Regions from separate parts of the Nitratireductor sp. WH36-1 genome, predicted to be linked through region 1. Evidence: predicted binding sites of a transcription regulator. Region 1 holds the regulator's gene; each other region holds the start of a gene.
What was found. Region 1 encodes PhoB, which activates phosphate uptake and scavenging genes when phosphate is short. Its sites were predicted from a motif close to TGTCATNNANCTGTCAT; they were not measured.
Positions count from the first base shown of each region.

Region 2: the regulator PhoB is predicted to act here: its motif matches at 2,094-2,110, upstream of AC4PTT_RS19575 (DUF4956 domain-containing protein).
Region 3: the regulator PhoB is predicted to act here: its motif matches at 2,257-2,273, upstream of phnG (phosphonate C-P lyase system protein PhnG).
Region 4: the regulator PhoB is predicted to act here: its motif matches at 2,668-2,684, upstream of AC4PTT_RS01800 (DUF2794 domain-containing protein).

Region 1 is NZ_CM178970.1:587,403-591,784, reverse strand. It holds gene AC4PTT_RS02855 (NepR family anti-sigma factor) at 1-12, opposite strand, end outside; gene AC4PTT_RS02850 (response regulator) at 215-1,009, shown strand; gene AC4PTT_RS02845 (DUF1328 domain-containing protein) at 1,142-1,309, shown strand; gene AC4PTT_RS02840 (hypothetical protein) at 1,398-1,739, shown strand; gene phoB (phosphate regulon transcriptional regulator PhoB) at 1,823-2,509, opposite strand; gene phoU (phosphate signaling complex protein PhoU) at 2,546-3,256, opposite strand; gene pstB (phosphate ABC transporter ATP-binding protein PstB) at 3,291-4,106, opposite strand; gene pstA (phosphate ABC transporter permease PstA) at 4,121-4,382, opposite strand, start outside.
Region 2 is NZ_JBZXDP010000002.1:83,464-87,845, reverse strand. It holds gene AC4PTT_RS19585 (inorganic phosphate transporter) at 1-639, opposite strand, end outside; gene AC4PTT_RS19580 (polyphosphate polymerase domain-containing protein) at 671-1,459, opposite strand; gene AC4PTT_RS19575 (DUF4956 domain-containing protein) at 1,483-2,064, opposite strand; gene msrA (peptide-methionine (S)-S-oxide reductase MsrA) at 2,300-2,806, opposite strand; gene msrB (peptide-methionine (R)-S-oxide reductase MsrB) at 2,803-3,249, opposite strand; gene AC4PTT_RS19560 (anti-sigma factor) at 3,397-4,161, opposite strand; gene AC4PTT_RS19555 (RNA polymerase sigma factor) at 4,199-4,382, opposite strand, start outside.
Region 3 is NZ_CM178970.1:3,833,680-3,838,061, reverse strand. It holds gene AC4PTT_RS18285 (carbon-phosphorus lyase complex subunit) at 1-1,094, opposite strand, end outside; gene phnH (phosphonate C-P lyase system protein PhnH) at 1,098-1,709, opposite strand; gene phnG (phosphonate C-P lyase system protein PhnG) at 1,709-2,176, opposite strand; gene phnF (phosphonate metabolism transcriptional regulator PhnF) at 2,375-3,061, shown strand; gene AC4PTT_RS18265 (ABC transporter substrate-binding protein) at 3,186-4,382, shown strand, end outside.
Region 4 is NZ_CM178970.1:370,531-374,912, forward strand. It holds gene AC4PTT_RS01785 (ABC transporter permease) at 1-519, shown strand, start outside; gene AC4PTT_RS01790 (Bax inhibitor-1/YccA family protein) at 777-1,517, shown strand; gene AC4PTT_RS01795 (GNAT family N-acetyltransferase) at 1,608-2,180, shown strand; gene AC4PTT_RS01800 (DUF2794 domain-containing protein) at 2,272-2,655, opposite strand; gene AC4PTT_RS01805 (DUF1223 domain-containing protein) at 3,283-4,047, opposite strand; gene acnA (aconitate hydratase AcnA) at 4,211-4,382, opposite strand, start outside.

The DNA of each region.
Region 1 (4,382 bases):
GCCGTAATTCATGCCCTGTCTTTTTCCATCAAATCTGGTCTCCCAATGACCCGAAACCGTCCGCATCGCCCGGGCCACAACTGTCTCGTCTGCTTTCAAACGCCATTGAGCGGAATTCGTTCCCTCCGACGGGAACATTTTCGCATATGGGGCGTTTCACCCGTCACAAATGCACTAATTCTCATTGCCATGTCTTGAGGGAGACTTGAAATCCATGACCCTGTCAGCGCGTATCGCTCCGCACCTTCCTTACCTGCGGCGCTTTTCCCGGGCCGTTTCCGGCTCCCAGTCCAGCGGTGACGCACTGGTGGCTGCGACGCTTGAAGCGTTGATCGCCGATACGAGCATCTTTCCCGAGGCATCGACCGACAAGATCGCCCTCTTCAGGCTCTTCACATCGCTGTTTGAAACGCTGGACGTTCCGGTCCCCGAAGGCACGCCGAGCTCGGCATGGGAAAAGCGGGCCATGAGCAACCTTTCTTCGCTCGCGCCCCGTCCGCGTCAGGCCTTCCTGCTGGTGGCCGTAGAGAATTTCCGGCCGGAAGAGGCTGCGGAAATTCTCGAGACGGATATGAAAGGCATCAACACGATGCTGCGCGAAGCCAGCGAGGAGATTTCCCGTCAGGTGGCGACAGACATCCTCATCATCGAGGACGAGCCCCTGATCGCCATGGACATCGAGGAGATGGTCGAAAGCCTCGGGCATCGCGTGGTCGGCACGGCCCGCACCCACAAGCAGGCGGTCGAAATGTTTGCCAAGACGCAGCCGAAAATGGTGCTGGCCGACATTCAGCTTGCCGATGGCAGTTCAGGCCTTGATGCGGTGAACGAGATCCTCGACGCGGCCACCGTGCCGGTCATCTTCATCACCGCCTTCCCCGAGCGGCTTCTGACGGGCGAGCGCCCGGAACCGACCTTCCTTGTGACCAAGCCGTTCAGCCCGGAAATGGTCAAGGCGCTCATCAGCCAGGCGCTCTTCTTCGATCAGCAGGCGCACGCGGCGGCCTGACAGGCCCCCGCTTCTTCACGCGTTTCTCAAAAAAGCCGCCTCCGGGCGGCTTTTCTTTTGCCCAAAATCTCTCCGGCGGAACCAAATCCGAATGCCAGACGTTTAACCGGCATAACTAAACGGAGAGACAGAATGCTATACTGGGCCCTGATATTCCTTGTCGTCGCGATCATCGCCGGCGCACTCGGTTTCGGCGGAATTGCCGGCGCTTCGGCAGGCATTGCGCAGATCCTCTTCTACATCTTCCTCGCCCTGCTCGCGATCTCGCTGATCATGGGCCTTCTGAAACGCGGTCGCTAAACGGCGACGCACACATAAACGAATGCGGCATAAGCGAACCGGACCATCCATGGCTTCCGTTTCGTGAAGACAATGAAAGGAGAAAGCCATGGAACACATCGCTGCACTTCTTTTGATTGTCGGCTGCTCAGGCAATGTGGGGGCCGGCGACACGCGCGAATGCCAGGAACTGCCCGCCCCCACCCCGGTCTACGAGACGTTTGAGGAGTGCGAGGCGGAGAAGCCGGTTGCAATGCGCGAGCTGGAAACCGAAGCGCCGCAGGTTCTCGCCACCTGCGTCTATGTGGATCCCGCACTCGTCTATGACGATGCGATCCTGGAGTGGGACATCACCAGCAATGGCGAGCTGACCGCTTCCATCGAGCCGGTGACGAGCTTTGCCGTGGCGCAGAACGAGCATGCCCGCCCCGGACACGCCGCCACGAAATAACGGGCCACGAAATAACGGCGAAGAGCTTCAACGAAAAAGCCCCGGTCGAACCGGGGCTTTTTTTAATGGCTGTATCGCGTTTGTCAGGCTTCGCGGATCGCATAGCCCGCGCCGCGAATGGTGCGGATCACATCGGGCAGACGCCCGTGGTTCACGGCCTTGCGCAAACGCCCCACATGCACGTCCACGGTGCGCTCGTCGATATAGATCGTCTCGCCCCAGACATTGTCGAGCAGCTGGCTTCGCGAGAAGACGCGGCCGGGATGCTGCATCATGAATTCCAGAAGGCGGAACTCTGTCGGTCCGAGACGGATCTCGTTCTTGCGGCGATAGACACGGTGCGATTCACGGTCGAGCACGATGTCCCCGACCGAAAGAACCGTCGAGAGCACTTCCGGCTTCGCGCGCCGCAGAAGCGCGCGAACACGCGCCACGAATTCCGGCGTCGAGAAAGGCTTCACCAGATAGTCGTCCGCGCCGGTTGAAAGGCCGCGCACGCGGTCGCTTTCCTCGCCACGGGCGGTGAGCATGATGATCGGCAGGCGCTCCGTTTCGGGGCGCATGCGCAGCCGGCGGCACAGCTCGATGCCGGAAACGGCCGGAACCATCCAGTCCAGAACGAGCAGATCGGGTACGTTTTCCTGCAGGCGCACTTCGGCTTCATCGCCGCGAGAGATCATCTCGACCTGATAGCCTTCGGCTTCCAGATTGTACTTGAGCAAGACGCAAAGCGGTTCGTCGTCTTCAACGACCATGACCTTGGGGGCAATCATGGCAGGCATTCTCCTCGGGCAGTCTACGGCCGGTTAGACATCGGATTCGACCGTCATCTGTGTTTCGTCAAGCTTCGGCCGCTGGACCGGAAGCTGGGACCCCGTCACCACATAATAGGCATTTTCGGCGATATTGGTCACATGGTCGCCGATACGCTCAAGATTTTTCGCACAGAACAGGAGGTGCGTGCAGGCCGTGATGTTGCGCGGGTCTTCCATCATGTAGGTGAGGAGTTCGCGGAAAACCGACGTGTACTGAATGTCGATTTCCTCATCCTCGTCGCGCAGCCGGATTAACGCCTCGGCATTGCGCGCCACATAGTGCTCGACCACCGAATTGACCTGTTTCAGCACGAGGCCGGCCATCGCGTCGATGGAATGCGCAAGCGTGCGCGGCGTGGCGCTTTCGCCCACGGCGCCGACGCGCTTGGCAATGTTCTTGGCCAGATCGCCGATGCGCTCGAGATCAGCCGCCATGCGGATGGCGCCCACGACGCTGCGCAGATCCTGCGCCATCGGCTGGCGCTTTGCGATGAGCGTGATGGCGCGCTCATCAAGGTCGCGCTGCTTGGCGTCCATGATCGTGTCATCGGAGATGATGCGCTGTGCAAGCGCCGTATCGGAGTGCAGTAGCGCCCTGGTGGAAGCGCGCGTCATCTCGCCGGAGAGATCGCCCATGTCGCGGATGAGGCGGTCGATTTCACCGAGTTCCTCATCGAAGGAGCTGACTGTGTGCTCGCCCATGGTCTGGTTCCTTATCTGTGCGTTTGCCGCGCCGTCAGCCGAAGCGTCCGGTGATGTAATCCTGGGTGCGCTTGTCATCCGGATTGGTGAACATCTTGTCCGTCGGGCCTTCCTCGACCAGATTGCCGAGGTGGAACATGGCCGTGCGCTGCGAGACGCGGGCCGCCTGCTGCATGGAGTGCGTGACGATCACGATCGTGTAGTTCTCGCGCAGCTCGTCAATCAGCTCTTCCACCTTGGCGGTGGCGATGGGATCAAGCGCCGAGCAGGGCTCGTCCATCAGGATCACTTCCGGCGACACGGCAATGGCGCGCGCGATGCATAAGCGCTGCTGTTGACCACCGGAAAGACCGGTGCCGGGCTCATGCAGGCGGTCCTTCACCTCATTGAAGAGGCCAGCCTTCTGGAGGCTCGCTTCCACGACCTCGTCGAATTCCGACTTCTTCGTCGCCAGACCGTGAATGCGCGGACCGTAGGCGATGTTCTCGTAGATCGACTTGGGGAACGGATTGGGCTTCTGGAAGACCATGCCGACCCGGGCGCGCAGCTCCACCACATCGATGCGGGGATCGTAGATATCCTCGCCATCGAGCGTGATCTTGCCGGTGATCCGGGCAATGTCGATCGTGTCGTTCATGCGGTTCAGGCAGCGCAGGAACGTGGATTTGCCACAGCCCGAGGGGCCGATCAGCGCGGTCACCTGGTTTTCGCGCACGTCGAGATTGACGCCGAACAGCGCCTGTTTCTCGCCGTAGAAGACGCAGACGTCTTCACCGCGCATCTTGAGGGTGTCCGAGTTCTGGCTCGCATCCAGTGCTTCTTCAACAGCAGCATCAGTGAGCATGTTCATGTCCTTCCACTCCGTTACCAGCGACGCTCGACGCGCCGCCGCAGAATAATGGCGGTAATGTTCATCACGGCGAGGAACAGCAACAACACCATGATAGCGCCCGAGGTGCGCTCGACAAACGCGCGTTCGGCCTCGTTCGCCCACATGTAGATCTGAACCGGCAGCGCCGTAGCGGGATCGAGCGGCGTGGTCGGGTAATCAGCCACGAAGGCCACCATGCCGATCAGAAGCAGCGGTGCGGTTTCGCCAAGCGCCTGCGCCAGACCGATGATCGTG
Region 2 (4,382 bases), on a different replicon from region 1:
CGCAGCAAACAGGCCGCCCAGAAGCGGGGAGATGATCCAGCTTGCGGCGATGTTGGCCATCACCGACCAGTCAACGGCCGAAAGGCCCGCTGCCGCAATGCCGCCGCCCATCACGCCACCCACGATGGAATGGGTCGTGGAGACGGGCGCGCCGAACACGGTGGCGAGGTTCAGCCAGAGCGCTGCGGCCAGAAGTGCGGCCATCATCACCCAGACATAGACGTTCCGGTCGGCAAGCGCCTCCGGCATAACGATGCCGCCGCGCACGGTGCTGATGACCTGGCCGCCGGCAATAAGCGCGCCGCCAAACTCGAACACCGCCGCCATGATGAGCGCGCCTGCAAGCGGGATCACCCTTGCGCCGACCACAGGGCCGATATTGTTGGCGACATCATTTGCGCCGATATTGAGCGCCATATACGCGCCGAAGCCGGCGGCCGTGGCGATCCACAGCGCGAATTCGGGATTGCCGCCATTCTGGGCGCGCACCAGCGCATAGGCCATCGCCGCAACGACGAAGGACAGGGCGATGAAAAGACGTCCGAGAAACGGAGCAAGGTCTCTGAGGTCCGACCTGGCTTTCGCGAGGCTCGCCATATAGCCGGATTCAGGCAAAGCGGGGCTGACATGCGTACGCATGGTCCTCTCCTTTCGATGGCAGAGTTGAAGCTCAGGCGGGGCTCAGGGCCCGGCCGTCGAGAAGCTGCAAGCGACGCAGCGCGGGCAGGAAGCGGTTGTGCCGCTCCACCTGGCCCGTCGCGGCCATGCCCACGCAGTATTTTGAGCAGCGTTTTGTCGGGTGGACGTGCAGTCCCCGGAAAATCGCATCGGCGATGCCGTTGCCGCGCGCCGATTTCGTTTCCACGATGGAGATGTCGGGCCGCACTAGGCGGCGTACATCGCCAGCCTTGAACGAGAGCTGCGTGTCGATGGTCATGCGCTCGCCGCCCTCCTTGGCCACCAGCGTGATGCGCATATACTGCATCTCGATCACCGGGGCCAAAGGCCGGTCGAAGGGGCTGTCATAGATCTCGCGGTGGCACGTGTCGATGAAACTTTCACCGGAGTGGTCGAGGCCCGAACCGGGTTCCTGCAGCTTCAGGCGTTTCTTGACCGTGATCTGCCGTTTGCTCTTCAGCTTCACTTCCAGATAGCTGAGGCCGGTATCCACGTAATCGCGCACCCGCACCTTGCAGCGTTTGCGACGCCCCTGATGGTGGTCGTAATAGCTGCGCAGATCGTCATCATCATAATAACGGGTGGCATAAGTGAACGCGCGGATGCCGTCGATTTCGAGCACGTCGAACAGATCCGAAAAGGCGTGCAGCGCGGGGCGGAGCCGGTTGGCCGGAACAATATACTTGTTGTCCAGCCGTTCCAGCATGGCGGCCTTGCCGTTCAGTCCCTCAAGCGAGATCGGGCGGAAGCCGGTCAGTTCATTTGTGATGGAATGATCCATTGGAGTGTCTCCTTCCCGGCAGGTCAGTGCCGGGGCTTGCGGAAGAACACGTTCATCCGGGCCATGTCGTTGATGTAGTCGAGCGCGGTGATCTGGTAGGACATCACGTCCACGCCAAGGCGCTCGGAGAGGTCGCGGCGCATCTTCTCAGGCTGCGAAAGCGCTTCGTGATCGATCTTGTCGAGCGTGATCTTCACACCGTCGGACGAGCGCAGGATGGCCGGGTGATCGAGGATGTAAGCGCCCAGAAGCACAAGCGCGACAACGGCAAGCACGATGGCCAGAGGCGTTCCGGGAATGGCGCAGATCACGGCGATGGAGACCGAGCCGAAGAAATAGGTGATTTCCACCTTGGAGATCTGCTCCGAACGCAGGGTGAAGAGCGCCAGAATCGCGAAGAGGCCGAAGCCGGCGGCCAGCGAGAATTCGACAGCCGAAAGAATGGAAAGAACGCCAAAGGCAAAGATGTTGAACAGCGATGCCGCCGTCACCAGTTCCTTGTCGCGGTAGCGCCGGTAGTAAAGGCCGAAGACCAGGATCGTCATCGACACGACGTCGATGCCAAAGCGGATTGGGGTGTCACCGAATGCGAACGTTTCCAGCATTGTTTTCCTCATTTGTTGGTCACGGCCTCTGTCAGAAAACTGTCGTAAAACTGTCAGAAAGCCGTCTCTGGTGTCGGAAAACGTGAGGGAATTGGATCTATTCCATCGGCATTGATTTTATTTCTCCCGGGTCCGCTGAAACCCTTGCCGCATATGAAAAAACTCCCCCCGGATTTTTTCCGGAGGGAGTTCATCTTTGTCGTTTCGGTCAGATATCTGCGCCTGATCCGGCGTTCTATTCCGCCGCGTCGCGCCGTGGCAGCACCCAGTCGGGGCGCGGGAAATGGCAGGTATAGCCATTGGGATAGCGCTCGAGATAATCCTGATGCTCGGGCTCTGCTTCCCAGAAATCGCCAACCGGCTCCAGTTCCGTCACCACCTTGCCCGGCCACAGGCCGGAGGCGTTCACATCGGCAATGGTCTCTTCGGCCACGCGCTTCTGCTCGTCGCTTACATAGTAGATCGCCGAGCGATAGGACATGCCGACATCATTGCCCTGCCGGTTTGCCGTGGTCGGGTCATGGATCTGGAAGAAGAACTCCAGCAGCCGGCGATAGCTCGTTTTGTCGGGATCAAAGGTGATTTCAATCCCTTCCGCATGGGTTCCATGGTTGCGGTATGTGGCGTTCGGCACGTCGCCTCCGGTGTATCCCACACGGGTGCTGACAATGCCGGGCAGCTTGCGGATGAGGTCCTGCATGCCCCAGAAACAGCCGCCAGCCAGAACAGCGCGTTCAGTCATTGCACATCCTCCACCTGGTCGAGATAGTCTCCGTAACCTTCCGCTTCCATCGCATCGCGATGAATGAAGCGCAGTGCCGCCGAATTGATGCAATAGCGCAGACCGCCACGGTCTCGCGGGCCATCCTCGAAGACATGGCCAAGATGGCTGTCGCCATGCGTTGAGCGCACTTCCGTGCGGATCATGCCGTGGGTCGTGTCCCGCAGCTCGCTGACATTGGCCGGCGCGATGGGCTTGGTAAAGCTCGGCCAGCCACAGCCGGACTCATACTTGTCGCTGCTTGCGAAAAGCGGTTCGCCCGAAACGATGTCGACGTAGATGCCCGGTTCCTTGTTGTTCAGGTGCTCGCCGGTGCCAGGGCGTTCCGTGCCGCTTTGCTGCGTCACGTAATATTGCTCCGGGCTGAGGCGGGCCAAGGCTTCTTCGGTCTTCCTGTAGTTCATCGGCAGCTCCGGCTTCCTGATCGTTCAATGGTGATCGGTCTCGGCATCGCGTCGAAACACGGTGCCTGCGGAGCCTCATCTAGGTATCGCGGCTCCGCGATCCCAATCATATTAGCGTGATCCGAAACGGAAGTCCGCCGGGACGCGTCAGCGCAGTGTGGAAAGCGCCGCGCTCTCGTCCTCGGCCGAAAGCGGCGCACCGGCCCTGGTGGCCATGAGAAACGCGTCCAGCGCTTCCAGCGAAGACGCGGGAACGAAATCGCCGTTCACATCCACCTGCGAGGCCGCAAAGCGCAGCTGCCAGGCATCGTTTTCCTGACAGGCGACAGCCACATGAGATGTGCCACGCGCACTGACCTCGAATTCCCGGCAAAGCGTGCCCGCGCCATCGCGATAAGTGGCAATCGCCTCGAAACGCGCATCCTCGCCAAGTTGCCTTGTCTCGCCCGATGGCGATACGTTCAGCGCTTCAACGATCCGGTCGTCTGCAAGGCCCGCAATCTCGATGCCGCCCGCCTGTTCGGGCTGACCGGCGGCCATGTAACCAAGCAATCCGCCCGCAACCAGCGCCAGAGAAGCTGCGATGGGCAGTGCATGGCGCTGTGCGAACCCCTGTTGGCGCGGGGCGCTCCTTTGCCTGAAGGGAAGCACCTCCGCTCCGGAACCGGATTCTTCCATCTCCGCAGCGCCAGCCATCTGTCGCACACGCGCTTCAAGATCGTCTGGCACGGAGACTTTTGCCGTTCCGAATGTGCCCGCCAGTAACGCGCGCGTCTTCATGAACAGGTCCACGCGCTCCGCGAGCGCAGTGTCCCGCTCGATGGCGTCTTCAACCTCACGGCGGGTCTTCGCATCGAGCTCGCCATCGGCATAGGCCATCAGAACTTCATCGGTGAATTTTTCTTCATGCATCGTGTTCTGTCCTGTCGCAAAAGGTCATGCGGCCCTGTCAGTTTAGATCAAGTTTTCCGGCGAGCGTGGTCCGGGCGCGGGCAAGCCGGCTCATGACCGTGCCGATGGGAATGCCAAGCGCGGCGGCAGCTTCCTTGTAGGAGAGCTCCTCCACGCAGATCATCATGATGATCTCGCGCTGGTCCGCCGGCAGTTCCTGCAGCGCACTCGCCACATTGCCG
Region 3 (4,382 bases), 780 kb from region 1:
TCGGTGTCTGCGGCTGCGCCCTCGCGGCGCTCCTCGTATTCGCGGCGCATCTGGCGGACCAGACCGAGCTCGGCCTGGAAGTCGACATAGTGCGGCAGCTTCAGGTGCTCGACGAAGCCGGTCGCCTGCACGTTGTCACAGTGCGAAATGACGAACTCCTCGTCCTGCGCCGGTGCGGTGATGTCTTCATCCAGCTCGTTGGCGCGCAGCGCCCGGTCGCACAGCGACATGGCCATGGCCTTGCGTTCCGACTGGCCGAACACAAGCCCGTAGCCGCGGGTGAACTGCGGCGGCACTTTCTGCGAGCCCTTGAACTGGTTGACCATCTGGCACTCGGTGACGCGGATGCGGCCGAGCGTGAGCGGGAAATCGAGTTCCGGCACGTCGATCTCCACATCCACCTCGCCAATGCGGATCTCGCCGGCGAAGGGGTGGTTGCGGCCATAGCCGCGCTGGGTGGAATAGCCGAGCGCCAGAAGGAACCCCTCGTCGCCGCGCGACAGGGCCTGAAGGCGCTGGTCGCGCTCCATGGGAAACTCCGGCGGCTCGCGGGTGATGTCGCCGGGCTCGCGGTCTTCCGGCAGGGAGCCGTCTTCCTCGATCAGGCCTTCATTGGCGAGAATGTCGGACACACGCGGCATGGCTTCTTCGGCCTCGCTGCGCGCCTCGGGCGCTGCCGGTTCGGCGTCTTCGGCCAGTTCCGGATCAAGCAGACGGTGCGTGTAATCGAAGGTGGGGCCGAGAAGCTGCCCGCCGGGCAGATCCTTGTAGGTGGCGGAGACGCGCCGCTCGACCAGCATCGCTGCCGTGTCGACGGGGCGCGTATAGCCGAAGCGCGGCAGGGTGGTGCGGTAGGCGCGCAGAAGGAAGATCGCCTCGATCATGTCGCCGCGCGCCTGCTTGACGGCAAGTGCCGCGAGGCCGGTGTCGTAAAGCGAGCCTTCGGACATGACGCGGTCGACGGCAAGCGAAAGCTGGCTGGCGATCTGCTCGAGCGTGATGGCGGGCAGGTTGCGGTCGCCGCGGCGACGGTCGGCCAGAAGCCGGTGCGCGTTCTGGATGGCGGCTTCGCCGCCCTTGACGGCTACATACATGGCTCAGGCCTCCTGGCTGGTGATGCGGGTGGAGCGGGGCAGGGCCGCAAGGCCCTCGCGGCTGACCAGGATCAGGTCGATGCCGCGCGGAAAGCGGGCGTGGTTCTGCGCCCACTGGCGGGTGAAATGACGCGGCATGGGACGGGGCGCGAGGCGCGCCTCGCTCTCGATGCCGGGGCCGTCGAGAACCAGTTCCTCGCCGCCCGAAAGGTCGTTCACCTGAAGAACGAGCGTGGCCGAGCGGTCGGGATATTCCTGCGAGCCCTGGGCGAAGTTCTCCAGCCCGATCAGGTGCTCGGGATCAGCCGCCAGGATGAAATGCGCATCGGCCGGCGTGTTGGCGAGCGGCGCGCCGGTGTGGAAGGCGAGCCAGGCGCGGACCGCCTCATCGCCCGCAAGCGCGGGGTCGAGCCAGATCGGCGTGTCCTGATCGCAAAGCGCCAGCGCGACGGCTGCGGCCTCCGGCGTCAGCGGTGCGGGCGGCTTGGCGAGCGCAATGCCCCTGTGGATCGTGCCGGGCTCGGCCATGGCCTGCATGACGGCGCGGAAAATGGTCTGGGCGTCGAAGACCGGGTTCTGGAAACCGCCTTCGATGGCGATGGAATCGAGCGTCATCAGTCCTCTCCGCGAACCATGGTGAAGAAGTCGACCTTGGTGGCTGCCGTTTCGGCGCGACGGATCGCGTCAGCCTCGATGCGGCGGGCGCGCAGCGGCGCGAGGATCTTCTCCTCGATCCGGGCTTCAAGGTCAGGTTGCTGGCGCAGCGCGTCGATGAGGGCGGCAACCCGCACCTTCATTTTCTCGCGGCCAAGCGCATAGGCGTGGCCAACCTCGCCGCCGGGAAGCTTGACGGTGGCGCGCGTGACGGTGGCTTCGCCGAAGTTGAACGGCGCGCCGCCGCCGCCCATGCGGCCGCGAACGGTCACAAGGCCGGTTTCAGGTCCGCGCAGCGTTTCGGCCTCGTCGGGCAGCCCGGCTTCGTTCCAGAGCTGCATGAGATCGGTGCCGCTCGCCATGGCCAGCACCGCCATCGCTTCGCGCCGCCGCTCGGTGACCGCCTGTCTTTCCTGTCGTGAGACCATGATGTCTCCTTCCTCGTTCGCCAATTTGTCTATTGTTCTAGACAACCAAACATATTATGGGTTTTGCCTAACGGGTGTCCATGACGCGCTGATGACAGCGCAGCCGGGGAGAACGGGATTTTGGCGCAGGCGAAGAAAAAGGAAGCGGTGATCGAGCGGCGCAGCGGCGTTGCGCTCTGGCGGCAGATCGCCGACCGCATGCGGCGCGAGATCAGTGAAGGTCTTCTGGGGCAGGGAGGACGCATGCCGCCGGAAGTGGCGCTTGCGGAGCGTTTTGGCGTCAACCGGCACACGGTGCGCACGGCGATTGCGGCGCTTGTGCAGGAAGGCGTTTTACGCGCAGAGCAGGGGCGCGGTACCTTTGTCGAGGCACGCAGGCGGCTGGCCTATCCCATTCGCAGCCGTACGCGTTTTTCGGAAGGGCTGGCGGGGCAGTCGCGCGGGCTGGCCGCCGATCTGCTCGATCATGCGGTGGAGCCCGCGAGCCTTGATGTTGCAAAGGCGTTGTGTCTTTCGCCCGGCGCGCCGGTGATCCGGCTGGAGACGCTTTCGCATGCCGATGGACGGCCCGTTTCCCGCGCCCGTGGCTGGTTCGACGCAGAGCGGTTTGCGGGCATGGCGGAAATTTTTTCGCGAACGCGCTCGATCACGGCCTCGTTCCGGGAACTGGGCCTTGCCGATTATCTGCGCCACAGCACCACTGTAACAGCCCGGCACGCAGAAGCGGGCGATCTGAAAGACCTGCAGCTTTCGCCCGGCGCGATCGTTCTGGTGACCATTGCCATCAATGTGGATGCGCAGGGACAGCCCGTGCAGTATTCCGAGACCCGCTTTGCCGCCGACCGTATCGAGTTGCACATACCCGGCGCGGACGAGACCGGCTGAGAGCGCCCATCACCCACAACTCACCGCGAAGTGACCGCAACGCGAGGTGGTTTGCGTTGATTTGATCCGCCCTGACGTGCTCTATCCCAACGGGTTTCAAACAAGGGCAACAAAGGGGTTTCGCTTGCGCGCACTGCTATTCTCGACTGCACTTCTGGCCATTGGCGCGGTTCCAGCCGCCGCCGATACGACGCAGCCCGATCCCTCGAACTGGGATGCGGTTCTGAAGGATGCGCGTGGCGAAACAGTCTATTTCAACGCCTGGGGCGGTTCGCAGAACATCAACGATTACATCGAGTGGGCGGGTGACGCGCTGAAAGAACGCTACGGCGTCACGCTCAGACATGTGAAGCTTGAGGATACGGCAAGCGCGGTCGCCACCGTGGTGGCGGAAAAGGCTGCCGGTCGCGATGCGGGCGGAACGGTCGATCTCATCTGGATCAATGGCGAGAACTTTGCCGCCATGAAGCAACAGGGGCTGATCCTCTCGCCGGGCTGGGCGGAAAAACTGCCGAACTGGGCCTTTGTGGATGTCGAGAACAAGCCGACCATCCGCACCGACTTCACCGTGCCGGTGGAAGGGCTGGAAAGCCCGTGGGGCATGGCGAAACTTGTCTTCTTCTACGACACCGCGCGCATCCATGTGGAAGACCTGCCGCAGGATGCCGACGGGCTGTTGAAATGGGCGCAGGAAAACCCCGGCCGCTTCTCCTATCCGCAGCCGCCGGATTTCATCGGCTCTTCCTTCCTGAAGCAGGTTCTGGCCGAAACGGTCGAAGACCCGGCAGTGTTGCAAAAACCGGTTGATGAAGATGCGTTCGATCAGGTGGCAAAGCCGCTTTTCGACTATCTCGATGCGCTGAACCCGGCCATGTGGCGCTCCGGCCGTGCCTATCCGCAGAATTACCCGGCGATGAAGCAGCTTCTGGCCGATTCCGAACTCGACATCATCTTCGCCTTCAATCCGGCTGAAGCCTCGAACGCCATTGCCAATGGCGAGCTGCCGGACACGGTGCGTTCCTTCACCTTTCCCGGCGGCACGCTGGCCAACACCCACTTCCTGACCATCCCCTACAATGCTTCGGCAAAGGCGGGGGCGCTGGTGGTTGCCAATTTCCTGATGTCGCCCGAGGCGCAGGCGCGCAAGCAGGATCCAGCCATCTGGGGCGATCCGACGGTGCTCGCGCTCGACAGGCTGGATGTGGATGACCGCGCCCGCTTCGACGCCATCGATCTCGGCGTCGCAACGCTGCGGCCCGACGAACTCGGCCCGGCGCTGGACGAGCCGCATCCGAGCTGGATGGAGCGCATCGAAACCGAG
Region 4 (4,382 bases), 220 kb from region 1:
ACGCTGACGGATGCCGAGGCAACGCAGGCTGACGAATCACAGATCCTCAACGCGGTCACGCGCAGCTTCCCGACCGTGACCACGGTGCGGGTCAAGGATGCGCTTGATGTGGTGAACCGGCTGGTCGAGCAACTGGCGACCGCCATTCGCGCCGCCGCCGCTGTGGCGCTGATCGCCTCGGTTCTGGTGCTTTCGGGTGCGCTGGCGGCCGGAAACCGGGCGCGGGTGCATGATGCGGTGGTGCTGAAGACGCTGGGCGCGACACGGCGCACGCTGATCGCGGCCTTCTCGCTCGAATATCTGCTGATCGGTCTGGCGACAGCGGTGTTCGCGCTGCTTGCCGGCGGTGTCGCGGCATGGTTCGTTGTTGCGCAGGTCATGGGCCTGCCATCGAGCTTCCTGCCGGAGGTGGCTTTGACAACCATTGCGGTGGCGCTCGTCCTGACCGTCGGCTTCGGCCTGGTCGGCACCTGGCGGGTGCTCGGGCACAAGGCGGCTCCGGTTCTGCGCAATCTCTAAAGCGAGAGACTCTGAAACAGCGGGGCGGCCTTTGGGCCGCTTCCGGCAGCCTCAGGCATGAAAAAGCGTTAACCGTCCCGCCGGGGAAGCGCTTTTTTTGCCCGCGAAGTGTTGCCGCATCTGCATTTCTGGGCGTTTCAGGTCTTGTCGTCAGCTTAAACTGACATCATATTTGCATTACGCATGCTGGTATCCCGCCAGCGGCGCACGGTCGTATGGCCGTCACCCGACGGGATTAAAGCCAGAAAGGGATAATTATGGCTGACCTTCGTAACTATCAGGCCCGCGCAACGCCCGGCGTACGCGCGGACGCGGCCATCGACGAGGGCCTGCGCGCCTACATGATTCGCGTCTACAACCTTATGGCGCTTGGCCTGGCCATCACCGGTCTTGCAGCCTTTGGTGCATTCAATCTCGCCATCGCGGATGGCCAGCTGACCGCATTCGGCCAGCTCATCTACGCCAGCGCCTTCCGCTGGGTTGTCATCCTCGCACCGCTCGCGCTGGTGTTCTTCCTCAGCTTCCGCATTCAGAACATGAGTGTCGCGGCTGCGCAGACGACATTCTGGGTCTATTCGGGCCTCGTGGGTCTTTCCCTGTCGACGATCTTCCTCGTCTACACGGGTGAGAGCATCGTCCGCACCTTCTTCATCACCGCCGCATCGTTCGGCGCGCTGTCGCTCTGGGGTTACACGACCAAGCGTGACCTCTCGGGCATGGGCTCGTTCCTGTTCATGGGTCTGATCGGCATCATCATTGCCTCGATCGTGAACATCTTCCTCGGCTCGTCCGCGCTGCAGTTCGCCATCTCGGTGATCGGTGTGCTGGTGTTCGCCGGCCTCACGGCTTACGACACCCAGCAGATCAAGGAGATGTACTACGAGGGCGACGACGCCACCGTGTCCGGCCGCAAGGCAATCATGGGCGCCCTGCGTCTCTACCTCGACTTCATCAACCTGTTCATGTTCATGCTGCAGTTCCTCGGCAATCGCGAGTAGCGGGCGCAGGACTTTGAACGACGATACGAAAGGGCGGCTCTCGGGCCGCCCTTTTCTTTGATCCGGTTTCCCAAAAGGCGTTTTTGCTCCATGCCGCTCACCATCCGCCCCGCCAGCCTCGATGACGCGCCCGCCATCACCCGCATCTACGCCCATGCCGTGAACAAAGGCACGGCCAGCTACGAGCTTGATCCGCCGGGCGAGGCCGAGATGCGTGAGCGCATGAGCGTGCTCCTCGGTAGCGGCTATCCCTATCTGGTGGCGGAGGAGGAGGGCGTGCTGCTTGGCTATGCCTATGCGGGGCCGTTTCGTCCGCGCCGCGCCTATCGCTTCATGGTGGAGGATTCCGTCTATCTCGACCCGCAGGCGCAGGGGCGCGGTATCGGCCGCACTCTGCTCGAAGCGCTGGTCGAGGCCTGCATGCTGTGCGGGTTCCGCCAGATCGTTGCGGTCATTGGCGATGGCTCGGAAACCAGCGCTTCGGTCAAGCTGCACCGGGCCATGGGGTTCGAGGATGCAGGGGTGCTGCGCGGCAGCGGGTTCAAGCATGGCCGCTGGCTCGACACGGTGTTCATGCAGCGCACGCTGAATGGGGGAACGAACACGCCACCCGATCCTCAATCGCTCCCCGAGCGGCTGTTTCGCGGTGAGACTGTGGGCTGACCCAAGGGGGCTGACCGAGGGGGCAGACCGCCATGCGTCCGGGCGGACGCACAAAGGCGATCCAGACCAGCGATGCTCCAGCCGGCTTTGCTCAGGTGACCAGCTTGAGCTTCTTGTCGAACACGGCGAGCACCCGCGTCAGTTCGTGCCCGCGCTTCAGGATCGCGCCGGTGGCCGCAACCACACTGTATGCGCCCTGCTTGCGCGTGAGCTTGGGGTCTTTCACGATCTGGAAAAGGGGCACTTCGCTGGTGCGCCGGAAAACGGAGAAGATGGCCCGGTCCTTCAGGTGGTCGATTGCATAATCGCGCCACTCCCCGGCGGCGACCATGCGCCCGTAGATGCGAAGAATCTGGTCCAGTTCGCGCCGGTCGAAGGTTACGGGAAGGCTGGAGCGCGCACGGCGCTCTTCATGCAGCGGGATCAGTATCCCGGAGCTGTCCCTATCCTCCCCGGCGCTGCCGTAATCGCTCATTGGCTAAACCTCATGACGATTTGGTGACACGAAAGGTTCGCCCGCCATAGCCGGAAATGCAAGCCCTGCATTCCTTCCCGGCTTACGATCGAGATTGTCCAGAGGCATCGGGGCAACCGAAAAACCGGTCTCCACTGTCTCGGTCCGATGCTCAGGCCGCGCGGGATAGGTTGGAAAAGCCTTTTAACCTTTCTTGATGCCGTGCTATATTCGGAGTGGTTAGATCATCCCTGACATTTTGCCGACGCATGTTTTGTGAACCTGCAAGCCACTATCGTTAGCCGGTAGTCACAAATCGGGACCGTTTGTCGGAATTGGTGATGACGTGCCTTTTTCTCGACACATTTTGTCCAAGCTCACGCCCCATTGTGCCGCGACGATCCGACCGTTGCCTGAGACGGTTCGGTCCGGACACGGATCCCGAAAACCCCAAGCCCCCCCGCCCTCGGGGTCATGACCGGATCGAACCAACTCGGATCTCCGAGCCGGGCAACGGTCCCAAAAGATCAAAACCGGTGCTGAATGATTCAGCACCGGTTTTTCTTTTGGGACCACCGGGTTTTTTGACTTACGGGGTTGGCTTACGGGGTGCCCATGCTTGGTTCATGGGGTGCCCATGCTTTTGGTTCACGGGGTGATTGCGACAGCGCCGAGGATGGCGCCCGGCCTTCCTTCCCTGTCGACGCGCTGGAGAAGCAACGCGCAGCCATTGCCTTTCTTCACCAGCTCGCTCTTGGGCATTTCGAAGCTCTTGGCCGTTCCGTCCCACATGCCGATTGTCTGGATCTGGTTCACCGCGTTGCGATATTCGATGGTGCGGCCCCGGTTCTCTCCGGCGCGTATCTCCACCGTCGCGCGTGGCGCAAAGTCGACAAAGACCAGATGCGCGTCGAGCAGCTCGTTGCCCGCGTCGCCGCGAAATGCGCCGACTTCGACGAGAATGGTGTCGCCCCTGTCCTGAAGCGACAGATCCACCTGTAGCCCGTCCGGCGTGCCGGCCATGCTGTCGAGCGATGCGGTGACCCTGCTCCTGTCCGCACCGTTCATGTCGGTGCGGCCATTCACGATCATCTGTGGCGTGTAGACGGAGGCTTTCTGGAGCGCGCGCGCGTAGTTCTTCTGCCGCGCGGTGTTCGCGGCGCTGCCAAGCGCATCGCGCCAGCCCAGATAGTCCCAGTAATCGACGTGATAGGCGAGGGAGATGACGTCATTCCTTTCCGCCAGTTCGCTGAGCAGCGCATCCGCTGGCGGGCAGGAGCTGCAGCCCTGACTGGTGAACAGCTCGACCACACCGACCGGGCGCGCCAACTCCTGGGCGCCGGCAATGCCGGTAAGGGCGTAGAAGCCTGCAACCGCCGCCAGCAGCTGGCGGCGCGTGGTGAGCCAAGTCATCTGTACTCCGTTCGGAAACTGAACCCGATCCTGTTTTCAGGCACTATAGGTGGCGGGCGGGCTCAACAAGAAGTCACGTTCCGGTGAGGAAATGCAGCCGGAAACAAAAAAGACCGCCGGCGTTTCCGCCGACGGTCTGTCTCAGGCAGGTGGCAGACCTGGATTATGCAGCCAGGTCGCGCAGCACGTACTGCAGGATGCCGCCATTCTTGAAGTACTCGAGCTCGTCGAGCGTATCGATGCGGCAGAGCAGCGGAACCTCTTTCACCGAACCATCGGCAAAGGTGACCTTGGCGTTGACCTTGGCGCGGGGCTTGAGCGTCTCAAGACCCTCG